DNA from 2 places in the Terrabacter ginsenosidimutans genome. Region 2 is predicted to be linked to the other one. Evidence: predicted binding sites of a transcription regulator. Region 2 holds the regulator's gene; the other holds the start of a gene.
The links. Region 2 encodes HspR, which represses chaperone genes until heat shock. Its sites were predicted from a motif close to AAGTTGAGTCNNNNNGACTCAACTT; they were not measured.
Positions count from the first base shown of each region.

Region 1: a site for HspR is predicted at 5,027-5,051, ahead of ABD831_RS17150 (ATP-dependent Clp protease ATP-binding subunit). Genes of this name have one in related genera too.

Region 1 covers NZ_BAABDC010000006.1:138,515-144,803, forward strand. The annotation lists gene ABD831_RS17120 (proline dehydrogenase family protein) at 1-116, opposite strand, end outside; gene ABD831_RS17125 (maleylpyruvate isomerase N-terminal domain-containing protein) at 253-1,050, shown strand; gene ABD831_RS17130 (alpha-hydroxy-acid oxidizing protein) at 1,134-2,420, shown strand; gene ABD831_RS17135 (SAM-dependent methyltransferase) at 2,494-3,246, shown strand; gene ABD831_RS17140 (nucleoside deaminase) at 3,243-3,728, shown strand; gene ABD831_RS17145 (hypothetical protein) at 3,975-4,895, shown strand; gene ABD831_RS17150 (ATP-dependent Clp protease ATP-binding subunit) at 5,150-6,289, shown strand, end outside.
Region 2 covers NZ_BAABDC010000001.1:485,760-492,048, reverse strand. The annotation lists gene ABD831_RS02420 (hypothetical protein) at 1-437, shown strand, start outside; gene dnaK (molecular chaperone DnaK) at 591-2,501, shown strand; gene ABD831_RS02410 (nucleotide exchange factor GrpE) at 2,498-3,229, shown strand; gene ABD831_RS02405 (DnaJ C-terminal domain-containing protein) at 3,319-4,329, shown strand; gene ABD831_RS02400 (heat shock protein transcriptional repressor HspR) at 4,339-4,800, shown strand; gene ABD831_RS02395 (ATP-binding protein) at 4,917-6,289, shown strand, end outside.

The sequences.
Region 1 (6,289 bases), on a different contig from region 2:
GGCACGAAGCGCTTGACGACCGAGCGCGACACGGGCGCCTTCTCGATGACGTCTCGGATCTTCTCCTGCTTGGACAGCTGCAGGAGCGAGTTGCGCAGCAGGTCGCTGGCGTCCACGGGGGCCTCCGGGTGGTGCTCGGGATGTCGCTCGGGTGACGGTGGTGGACGGTGGTGACCGTCCCGCCGGGCAAATCTACCGCCGCACCCCCGACCCGCCGGTCCTCGGGCCGGGACATGCGGCACACTCGCTGCCATGCCAGGACCCACGGCTGCTCCCGGAGGGCGAGGCCCCACCCTCGACGAGCTCGGCGAGGCGCTCGGAGCCGCGTCGACCGTGCTGCGCGCCAACGCGGTGGCAGCGGGCCTCGGCGCACCCGTCCCGACCTGCCCGGGCTGGACCGTGCTCGACCTCGTCGCCCACCAGGGGATGGTCCACCGCTGGGCCGCGAGCCACCTGCGCGGCGAGCCGATCGAGCCGCCCGAGCCCCTCGAGCAGCAGGGCCGCGAGTCGTCCGACCCGCTCGGGTGGTTCGACGAGGGCGCCACCGCGCTCCTGCAGGCCATCGTCGACGCGCCGGACGATCTCGAGGCGCTCGTGTTCCTGAACGACGCACCGGCACCGCGGCTGTTCTGGACGCGCCGGCAGTGCCACGAGACCACGATCCACGCCGTCGACGCCCTCGGCGCCCGGCTCGGGCGACCCCCTCGGGCCGACGAGACATGGATCGCGCCCGAGGTCGCGCTCGACGGCATCGACGAGCTGCTCGTCGGCTTCGTCACCCGTCGTCGGGAGGGCACGTGGCCCGGCTCCCCCACCCGGCTCCTCGTGCGCCCCGACGGCGCCGACGTCGCATGGCTCGTCGACCTCGCGGCAAGCCGGCCGGTCTCCACCCGGCGCGTCGGTCCGACCGGGCCTGAGGCAGCCACCGCCGACCACGTCCTGTCGGGAGACCCGGTCGACCTGTACCTGCGGCTGTGGAGCCGCAGTCCGGCGGATCCGGTCGACGAGCTCGAGCGCTGGTGGCGCGACACGGTCTCCGTCACCTGGTGAGCCCCGCCCCCGCGCCGTAGCAGGATGGGCGCACCCCCGGCCGCACCGCCGCGGACGGGCTTCGCGCGACCAGAGGAGCAGGTATGCCACAGGAGGGCATCGGCCGGACCGTGCAGTCCGCGATCTACCGGGCCGGCGCCTTCGGTCGCCGACCTGCGGTGCCCACGGACGGCACGCAGCTCGAGGCCGCGGCCCGCAAGGTCATGTCGAAGCGCGGGTTCGCCTACGTCGCAGGCTCGGCCGGTTCCGAGGCGAGCGCCGATGGCAACGTCGCCGCGTTCTCCCGGTGGCGCACGGTGCCACGGATGCTCGTCGACACGACCGAGCGCGACACGTCCGTCGAGCTCTTCGGTCGCCGGCACGAGAGCCCCCTCCTCGTCGCCCCCGTCGGCGTGCTGTCGATGGCCGACGACGCCGCCGACCTCGCCGTAGCGCGTGGCGCCCGGGAGCAGCGCGTGACCCCGATCCTCAGCACGCAGGCCTCGGTGCCGATGGAGGACGTCGCCCGCGCCCTCGGCGGGTCGGGCCACTGGTACCAGCTCTACTGGAGCAGCAACGACGAGCTCGTCGAGAGCCTCGTCGCTCGGGCCGAGGCGTGCGGCAGCGACGCCCTCGTCGTCACGCTCGACACGGCATACCTCGGCTGGCGTCCACGCGACCTCGACCTCGGGCACCTGCCGTTCGCCCGCGGCGAGGGGATCGCCCAGTACACGTCCGACCCCGTGTTCCAGCGGCTGGTCCGCGAGCGCTTGGCGGCAGCCAAGCCGTCTGCGCGTCCCCGCCCGACGCCGGCCGCGGTCGCCACCCTGCTGTCGATGTCGCGCAACCACCCGGGGGACACGCGCCACAACCTCACCGCGCCCGAGCCGCGAGCGGCGGTCGAGACGTTCCTCGACGTGTTCAGCCGGCCCTCGCTGACCTGGGACGAGCTGCCGCGGCTGCGTTCCCTGACGAGCCTGCCGATCGTGCTCAAGGGCATCCTCCACCCCGACGACGCGCGACGCGCCGTGGACGTGGGGGTCGACGGCGTCTACGTCTCGAACCACGGTGGTCGTCAGGTCGACCGGTCGGTCGCGGCGCTCGACGCCCTGCCCGGGGTCGTCGAGGCGGTTCGGGGGACAGGATCGCAGGCTCCGATCATCTTCGACAGCGGGATCCGTTGCGGGGCAGACGTCTTCGTGGCACTGGCCCTCGGCGCGACGGCGGTCGGCATCGGGCGGCCGCACGTCTACGGCCTCGCCCTCGCCGGCGCCGACGGCGTGTCCGAGGTGCTGCGCAACCTGCGGGCGGAGCTCGACCTCCAGCTCGCCCTCACCGGCTGCACGTCGCTCGCTGACCTCACCCCGGACCGCCTCGTGCGCGCCGACTGACGCACGCGCCTCGCAGACGCCCGCCCCGTGAACGGGCTCGACGGCATACGTCGTCGTCCCCGAGGATCGAGGCATGCCCGCCCTCGACCACCTGACCCGCGACGCCTTCCCCAAGTCCTCGAAGTACGACGCCAAGTGGCTCGTGGACCTCGACATGGGCCCGCACCCGCTGTGGCTGCTCGAGGACCTCGCCGCCGACCTCGACCTGCGCCCCGGCATGCGCGTGCTCGACCTCGGCTCGGGTCTCGGCGCGACGTCGGTCTTCCTCGCCCGGGAGTACGGCGTGCACGTCATCGCCGCCGACCTCTGGGTCGACCCGACCGCCGCCGCCGGGGTGTTCCGCAAGGAGGCGGTGGACGACCAGGTGCTGCCGATGCGCGTCGACGCCCACGCCCTCCCGTTCGGTCGCGGGTCGTTCGACGCCATCGTCAGCATCGACGCGTGGGAGTACTTCGGCACCGGCGACCACTACCCGCCCTACCTCGCCACCTTCCTCAAGCCCGGCGGCCAGCTCGGCGTCGCGACGCCTGCGCTCACGACGGAGGTGCGCGAGCTCGGCGAGATCCCCGAGCACATCGACCGCGTCGTCGGGGCCGAGTCGGCCGCGTGGCACACCGCCGAGTGGCTGCGCAGCCAGTGGGAGTTCAGCCGGGCGTTCCGGACCGTCACGGCGCGCAACCAGGCTGACGCGTGCGCGAACTGGCTGCTGTGGGAGCGCGCCGTCATGGAGCTCAAGGGCCAGCCGACCTCGCCGGTGCAGTCGATGCTCGAGGCCGACGGCGGCGCGTTCGTCACCTTCGCGCTCGTCACCGGGAGGGTCGCGTGAGCGTCGATGCCACCGACCTCGGCCACCTGCGCCGGGCCGTGGAGCTCGCCCGCCTCGCGCTCGAGCGAGGCGACGAGCCCTTCGGCTCCGTTCTCGTGTCGGGCAACGACGAGGTCCTCTTCGAGGACCACAACCACGTCGTCGCGCTGGATGCCACCCAGCACCCCGAGCTCGCCATCGCCCGCTGGGCCGGTGCCCACCTGACCGGGCCCGAGCGCGCGGCCGCGACGGTCTACACCTCGGGCGAGCACTGTGCGATGTGCTCGGCCGCGCACGGCTGGGTCGGCCTCGGGCGGATCGTGTATGCCGTGAGCTCGGCCCAGCTGGGTGCGTGGCGGTCCGCGTGGGGTGCCGGTCCCTCACCGGTCGCTCCGCTCTCGATCCGCGAGGTCGTGCCGGGTGCGGTCGTCGACGGCCCGGTCCCGCAGCTCGAGGACGAGGTGCGCGACCTCCACCGCCGCTTCGCCCACCGCTCCGACTGACCCCGCCACCCGGCATACACCCCCGCCAGCCCCGCCCCTCCCCGCACCTTCCGGCGCCACGGCCCCCAAACCGACCACACCGGGCGCCAACCCCGCACCTTCCGGCGCCGCGGCCCCCAAACCGACCGCGCCAGGCGCCAAACCCGCACCTTCCGGCGCCGCGGCCCCCAAACCGACCGGACCGTGTGCGACCCGGGCTGTGGAGGACGCGGGCACGGGCCTCTGCTCCTGGGGGATCGTCGGGACATGACCCCGAACGAGGGACGACCGTTCCTCCGGTCCGACGCCAGGCACCTGTCGGACCGAGAGCTGCGCCGCGGTTACCGCGCGCTCTTCCACGGGGTCCACGTCCATCGCCAGGTGCCGGTCGGCGACCTCGAGATGGCCAAGGCCGCCCTGATGGTGGCCGAGCCCGGCAGCTACGTGTCCCACCACACCGCTGCCAGGCTGCTGGGGGCCATCGTGCCGGACCATCCGGACGTCCACGTGACCTCGCGCCGGCAGCGGGTCAAGGGGGCGGGGCTGGCGGGGCACCGGTCGAAGGCCGGGCAGCGCGTCGTGCAGTGGGGTGCCATCCGGATGACCTCACCGGTCCAGACCTTCCTGGACCTCGCCCACTACCTGCCCCTGGTCGACCTCGTCGTGCTCGGCGACTCGCTGGTGAGGCGCCGGCGCACGACACCCGAGCAGCTCGTGTCAGCCACGCGTGACCACCGGGGGCCCTACTCCCGTCTGGCCCGTCAGGCCGCCGCGCTCGTCCGGACCGGAGTCGACTCGCCCATGGAGACGCGGCTCCGGCTGCTCATCGTGCTCGCCGGACTGCCCGAGCCCGAGGTCGACCACCGGGTCCACGACGAGGACGGCACGCTGCTGCGTCGCTACGACCTGGCGTACCTCCCGCACCGGCTCATCATCGAGTACGACGGGCGGCAACATGCGGAGTCGGACGCGCAGTGGCTCACCGACATCGGTCGCGACGAGCTCCTGGACGACGAGCGCATCCGCCGCCTGGTCGTCGTGTCGCGCGACCTCTACTCGACTCCGGCCGCCACGCTCGCCCGGATCACCAAGGCCATGCGCGCGGCCGGCATGACCGTGCCTGCGCTGCGCGACGAGTGGCGTCGCCACTTCCCGAGCCGACCCGGCGACCTGGCCGTCCCGGCGTGACGTCGAGCGCCACGGCAGAGGTCGTCGGGGCCCGGGGCGCGGTGGCTGCGCAGGCACCACGGGTACGACATGGCATACGCAAGGATGACGACTCCCCACCCGGCGTGTCCGCTCACGGCGAACAGAGGCGGAACCTGAGCCGATCACGCTCAGGATGGGAACAGGACGCGCATGCCTCGCGTTGGTCGGGGTGTGCTCGTCCACAGCGGGCACGGATAGCATCGAGATGTCTCTCGATCAGTCAGGAGAAGAACATGTTCGAACGGTTCACCGACAGGGCCCGAAGGGTGGTTGTCCTCGCGCAGGAGGAAGCTCGCCTGCTCAACCACAACTACATCGGGACCGAGCACATCCTCCTGGGTCTGATCCACGAAGGCGAAGGCGTCGCCGCGAAGGCCCTCGAATCGCTCGACATCTCGCTCGAAGCGGTCCGGGCCCAGGTCCAGGAGATCATCGGCCAGGGGCAGCAGGCCCCGACCGGCCACATCCCCTTCACGCCCCGCGCGAAGAAGGTTCTCGAGTACTCGCTCCGCGAGGCACTCCAGCTCGGCCACAGCTACATCGGCACCGAGCACATCCTGCTCGGTCTGATCCGCGAGGGTGAGGGCGTCGCCGCCCAGGTCCTCGTCAAGCTCGGCGCGGAGCTCAACAAGGTCCGCCAGCAGGTCATCCAGCTGCTCTCCGGCTACCAGGGTGGCCAGAGCGGCGAGAAGGCCGGCGCCGGCGTCGGCCAGGGCCAGGCCGAGGGCACGCCCGCGGGCTCCCTCGTGCTCGACCAGTTCGGTCGCAACCTCACGCAGGCGGCCCGCGAGGGCAAGCTCGACCCGGTCATCGGGCGTGAGAAGGAGATCGAGCGGGTCATGCAGGTGCTGTCCCGCCGCACGAAGAACAACCCGGTCCTCATCGGTGAGCCCGGCGTCGGCAAGACCGCCGTCGTCGAGGGTCTCGCCCAGGACATCGTCAAGGGCGAGGTGCCCGAGACGCTCAAGGACAAGCAGCTCTACACCCTCGACCTCGGCTCGCTCGTGGCCGGCAGCCGCTACCGCGGTGACTTCGAGGAGCGGCTGAAGAAGGTCCTCAAGGAGATCCGCACCCGCGGCGACATCATCATCTTCATCGACGAGATCCACACGCTCGTCGGTGCCGGTGCGGCCGAGGGCGCCATCGACGCCGCCAGCATCCTCAAGCCGATGCTGGCCCGCGGCGAGCTGCAGACGATCGGCGCGACGACGCTCGACGAGTACCGCAAGCACATCGAGAAGGACTCGGCCCTCGAGCGGCGCTTCCAGCCGATCCAGGTGCAGGAGCCGACGCTGCCGCACGCCATCGAGATCCTCAAGGGTCTGCGTGACCGCTACGAGGCACACCACCGCGTGACGATCACCGACGGCGCG
Region 2 (6,289 bases):
GACACACCGTCCGTGCGGGCCGCCTCAGCTACTCACGCGGGGCCCGGGTCGCGGAGCTCACGGCCCTCACCCTCGTCATGGCCATGTCGCTCTTCTGGGCAACCGGCGACTACTCGGCGTCCGTGGGCCGTGGGCGCGCCGCGGCGCTCGCCCGCTCCCTGGGCGAGCGCCCGCAGGTCGTCCTCTACAGCGACAAGGCGCTGGGGATCACGGCTCCCGGGGTCCGGACGCTGCGCTGCACCGACGAGTCGGGCGCCTATCGCTACCGCTACTCGGGGCTGGTGCTCCTGCTCAACTCCAACGGGCAGTACATCTTCCTGCCGACCGGATGGGACCGCCGTACGGGGCGCGCCATCGCCGTGCCGAAGAGCGCCCAGATCCGGCTCGACTACCGCAGCTCGGGTGCGCTCCAGGATGCGCTGCCGGCGTCGTGCTGACGTCTCGCTCGGGAACAATCGCTCCATCCCCGAAGTTGAGTCCAGTGAACGCAAGATTTGCGAGTCCGGTTTTGACAATCACGGCCGGGTCGGAGCAGATTGAGCGAGGACCTGTTCACCAGACCATCAGCATCAGCATCCAAGGAGTCACCCATGGCACGTGCGGTCGGAATTGACCTCGGTACCACCAACTCGGCCGTCTCCGTCCTCGAGGGCGGCGAGCCGAGCATCATCGCGAACGCCGAGGGCGGGCGCACGACGCCGTCCGTCGTCGCGTTCTCCAAGAGCGGCGAGGTGCTCGTCGGCGAGGTCGCCAAGCGACAGGCCGTCACCAACGTCGACCGGACGATCCGCTCGGTCAAGCGCCACATGGGCACGAGCTGGAAGTCGGCCGAGATCGACGGCAAGACCTACAACGCGCAGGAGATCAGCGCCCGCATCCTGCAGAAGCTCAAGCGCGACGCCGAGTCCTACCTCGGTGAGACCGTGACCGACGCCGTCATCACCGTCCCCGCCTACTTCGACGACGCCGAGCGCCAGGCCACCAAGGAGGCCGGTGAGATCGCGGGCCTCAACGTGCTGCGCATCGTCAACGAGCCCACCGCGGCCGCGCTCGCCTACGGCCTCGACAAGGGCAAGGAGGACGAGCTCATCCTCGTCTTCGACCTCGGCGGCGGCACGTTCGACGTGTCCCTCCTCGAGGTCGGCAAGGACGCCGAGGACGGTTTCGCGACGATCCAGGTGCGCGCCACCAACGGTGACAACCACCTCGGTGGTGACGACTGGGACGACGTCATCGTCCAGCACCTCATCACCCAGGTGAAGAACAAGACGGGCCAGGACCTGTCCAAGGACAAGATCGCGATGCAGCGCCTGCGGGACGAGGCCGAGCGCGCCAAGAAGGAGCTCTCCACCGCGACCAGCACCAACATCTCCGCGCAGTACATCTCGATGACTCCCGAGGGCCCGATCCACCTCGACGAGAACCTGAGCCGCGCGCAGTTCGAGCAGATGACCAAGTCGCTGCTCGACCGCACCAAGGCGCCCTTCCACAAGGTCATCGAGGACGCCGGCATCAAGGTCGCCGACATCGACCACGTCGTGCTCGTCGGTGGCTCCACCCGCATGCCCGCCGTCAGCAACCTCGTCAAGGAGATGACCGGCGGCAAGGAGCCCAACAAGGGCGTCAACCCCGACGAGGTCGTCGCCATGGGCGCGAGCCTGCAGGCCGGTGTCCTCAAGGGTGAGCGCAAGGACGTCCTGCTCATCGACGTCACGCCGCTCTCGCTCGGCATCGAGACCAAGGGTGGCCTCTTCACCAAGCTCATCGAGCGCAACACCGCGATCCCGACGAAGCGCTCGGAGATCTTCAGCACCGCCGACGACAACCAGCCGTCGGTCCTCATCCAGGTCTTCCAGGGTGAGCGCGAGATCGCCCAGCACAACAAGTCGCTCGGCACCTTCGAGCTGACCGGTATCGCTCCGGCCCCGCGCGGCGTGCCGAAGATCGAGGTCACCTTCGACATCGACGCCAACGGCATCGTCAACGTCTCCGCCAAGGACCAGGGCACCGGCAAGGAGCAGAAGATGACGATCACCGGTGGGTCGGCCCTGTCCAAGGAGGAGATCGACCGCATGGTCAAGGACGCCGAGGCGCACGCCGAGGAGGACCACAAGCGTCGCGAGGAGGCCGAGGTCAAGAACCAGGCGGAGCAGCTCGTCTTCTCCACCGAAACCTTCCTCAAGGAGTCCGGCGACAAGGTCCCGGCCGACGTGAAGACGCCGGTCGAGGAGTCGCTCGCCGACCTCAAGGCCGCCATCGCCGAAGGGTCCGAGGCCAGCGCCGACGACATCAAGGCCAAGGTCGAGGACCTCAACACGAAGTCCCAGGCCATGGGTCAGGCCGTCTACGCCTCCGAGCAGGCCTCGGCCAACGCCGCCGGCTCGGACGGCAGCCAGGACGGTGCGCCCGCGGGTGAGTCCGCCGGGTCGTCCCACGCGGCCGACGAGGACGTCGTCGATGCCGAGGTCGTCGACGACGACGAGGTCAAGGACGCCAAGTGACCGACTCCCCGAACCACGGCACGTCCGGCGACCAGCCCGACGTGACCGCGACGGGCGCGACGGGCGCGACGGGTGCCGGCGGCGACGCCGCCGGCACCCCGCCCCGGGCCGGCTCGGGCGACCCGGCCCACGGCGAGCGCCACCACACCTACTACGAGGGTGGGCCGGGCGCCTCGTCCGAACCGGGCGGTGAGGACGAGTTCGACCACGCCGCAGGCGAGTCCGTGAAGTCCGGACGGTCAGTCCCGTCGGACGAGGCTGCGGATGTGGAGGAGGCCGAGGGGCTCGCCCTCGCCGAGGAGGACACGATGGCCGCGACTCTGCTCGCGGACCTGCAGCGACTGCAGGCCGAGTACGTCAACTACAAGAAGCGCGTCGACCGTGACCGCGACGTCATCCGCCACACCGCGGTCGGCAGCGTCGTCGAGTCGCTCCTGCCCGTGCTCGATGACATCCACATGGCGCGCCAGGCCGGCGATCTCGCAGGTGGTCCCTTTGCGGCCATCGCGGACAAGCTCGAGTCCACGCTCGGCCGGTTCGGCGTCGAGCGGCTGGGCGAGGCCGGCCAGGAGTTCGACCCCAACGTCCACGAGGCCCTCATGCACGTGGAGGCGGAGCTTCCCGAAGGGGCGACGGGCACCACCGTCGTCCAGGTGCTGCAGCCCGGCTACCGCATCGGTGACCGGCTCGTTCGCGCCGCGCGGGTGTCGGTTGCCGACCCTGCCTGAGACGTCCGCCGCCGGGCTGCGCACGCAGCCCGGCGGCATACCCGATGATGGGAGCAGCGACAGGGTTCCCGTGAAGGAGGAGGTGCGCCATGGCTAGTCAGGACTGGTTCGAGAAGGACTTCTACGCGATCCTCGGCGTGCCCCAGGACGCCGACGCCGCGACGATCAAGAAGACGTACCGCAAGGTCGCCCGCACGATGCACCCCGACCACAACGTCGGCGACACCAAGGCGGAGGAGCGCTTCAAGGAGATCGGGGAGGCGTACTCCGTCCTCAGCGACCCCGAGAAGCGTCGCGAGTACGACGCCATCCGCGCCATGTCACACGGCGGGGCCCGTTTCACGGCCGGCGGCGCGGGGGGTTCGGGCGCGGGATTCGAGGACATCTTCTCCGCGTTCGGAGGTGCCGGGGGACCGGGCGGGCAGCGTGTCCGGTTCAACACCGGCGGCGCGGGGGCCCAGCCCAACCTCGAGGACATCCTCGGCCAGATGTTCGGTGGCGCGGCGCCCGGCGCCGGCTACGGCGGCTACGGCGCGACCGCTGGTCCCCGTCCCGGCGCCGACGTCCAGGCCAGCACGCACATCGGCTTCCGCGACGCCGTCCAGGGATCCACGGTCTCGCTCAGCTCGCCAGACCTCGGTCGCATCAACGCCCGCATCCCCCCGGGCGTCAAGGACGGCCAGCGGATCCGCCTGCGCGGCAAGGGTCGTCAGGGCGACCCCGGTGCCGCGGCCGGTGACCTCATCCTCACGGTCTCGGTCGACAAGCACCCGGTCTTCGGGCGCGAGGGTGACAACCTCACCGTGGATCTGCCGGTCACGTTCGCGGAGGCCGCGCTCGGTGCCACTGTCGCCGTGCCCACGCTCGACGGCGGCTCCGTCAAGGTCAAGGTGGCCCCCGGCACGCCGAGTGGCCGGGTCCTGCGGCTCAAGGGTCGCGGCGTCAAGCGCGGGGACCACGTGGGCGACCTCCTGGCCAAGGTGCAGGTGGTCGTGCCCCAGCGGCTGACCGACGAGGCCCGCGAGGCCGTCGAGAAGATGGCAGCGGCGGAGGACGGCCTCGACCCGCGTGCCGAGCTGTTCCGGCGCGCCCGAGCCTGACGAGAGGAGATGACGACCATGGCCCGCAAGAGCGCCCGCCCCGGTGGGCACGACGACGACGCCCCCGTCTTCGTCATCTCCGTCGCCGCGGAGCTCGCCGGGATGCACGCGCAGACCCTCCGGCAGTACGACCGCCTCGGGCTCGTCTCCCCGTCCCGCACCCGCGGGGGCGGGCGACGCTACAGCACGCGCGACGTCGAGCTGCTGCGCGAGGTCCAGCGACTCTCTCAGGAGGGGGTGTCGCTCGCCGGCATCCAGCGCATCCTCGACCTCGAGAACCACGTGACTGCGTTGCGGTCGAGGGTCGAGGAGCTGTCGTCCGAGCTCGCCGCGGCACAGGCGGCGTTGTCGGTCGGCGCGAGGGTCTTCGCCGTGGGGCCGCGCGGCGAGGTCGTGGCTGTCCGCCCGGGCCAGCGGCCACCTCGCGCTCCGTCCTCGCAGGCGCTCGTCGTGTGGCGCCCCGAGCGGTAGCTTCGGGACTCCACGCGGCACCCGGCGTGTGTCAGACTGTGCAGGCCTCAAGCAACGGGGCGCGCCGTTGATGAATGCCCCCGAGGCAGCTTCTTGACCCCAGTCCCGGAGACCGTGTGACCCCGCACCACCCGGACGGCGACGTCGCAGGCGCCGCCACGTCCAACCCGCTCGGCATCGACGCGCCCCCACGACAGGGCGGCATGCACGAGGTGTTCCGTCGCACCGACTGGTCGGTGACGCCGCTCGGCCCCGTCGAGACGTGGCCCACCAACCTGCGCAACCTGGTCGACGTCTGCCTGTCGTCGCGCTTCCCCATGCTCGTCTGCTGGGGCCCCGACCTCGTCATGCTCTACAACGACGGGTACCGCACCCTGCTCGGCGAGCAGAAGCACCCCGGCGCGTGGGGGCGTCCGGTCAAGGACGTCTGGCCCGAGGTCTGGGACGTCATCGGCCCGATGTTCGCCGGCGTCACAGGCGGTGGCCCGGCGACGTGGGTCGAGGACGGGCCACTCGTCGTCGACCGTCACGGCTTCCTTGAGGAGGCCTACTTCACGTGGTCCTACGGCGCGATCCACGACGACACCGGTGCCGTCGTCGGCGTGCTCAACGTCGCGACCGAGACAACGGCGAAGGTGCTCGCCGAGCGGCGTGCCGACGTCGCGTCCCGGCTGTTCGCCGCGCTGGCCGACGCCGAGGACGCCGAGGACGTGCGCCGCCGCTCCCTCGAGGTCCTGCGTTCCGACAGCCACGACCACCTCGAGAGCGACCTGCGCTGGAGAGCCCCCGGCGTCCCCACGCCAGACTCCCCGGACGTCGAGGGCCGGACCGTGCACGTCATTCCCGTCGTCGAGCCGGGGCTGGTCGAGCCCACGGCCGATCTCGTGCTGACCGAGCACCCCCGGCGTCCGTGGGACGCCCAGCTGCAGGTCTATGCCGAGCTGTGCGCGTCTCACGTCGCCATGGCCCTCAGTGGCCTCCGTCGCCTGCAGGAGGAGCGTCACCGTGCGGAGGCGCTGGCCGAGCTCGACGTCGCCAAGTCCGACTTCTTCGCCAACGTCAGCCACGAGCTGCGCACGCCGCTCACGCTCATCGCCGGTCCCGTCCAGGACGCCCTCACCGCCGACGGTCTCGACCCCGAGCAGCGTCAGCGGTTCGAGCTGATCCGCCGCAACACCGACCGCCTCACCGGGCTCGTCGACCGCATCCTCGACCTCACCAGGGTCGAGGCCGGCGCCGTGGAGCCGCACTGGGTCGAGGCCGACGTCGAGGAGCTCGTCACCGGCATCGCCGCGAACTTCCGGCCCGCCATCGAGCGCACCGGTCTCGAGTTCGAGGTCATCTGCGACGAGCTCGACCACACGGCATACATCGACGTCGACATGGTCGAGCGGGTCGTGCTCAACCTGCTCAGCAACGCGCTCAAGTTCACGCCGCGCGGCCGCATCACGCTGCACCTCGCCGGCAACGACGAGGGCTACTCCGTCAC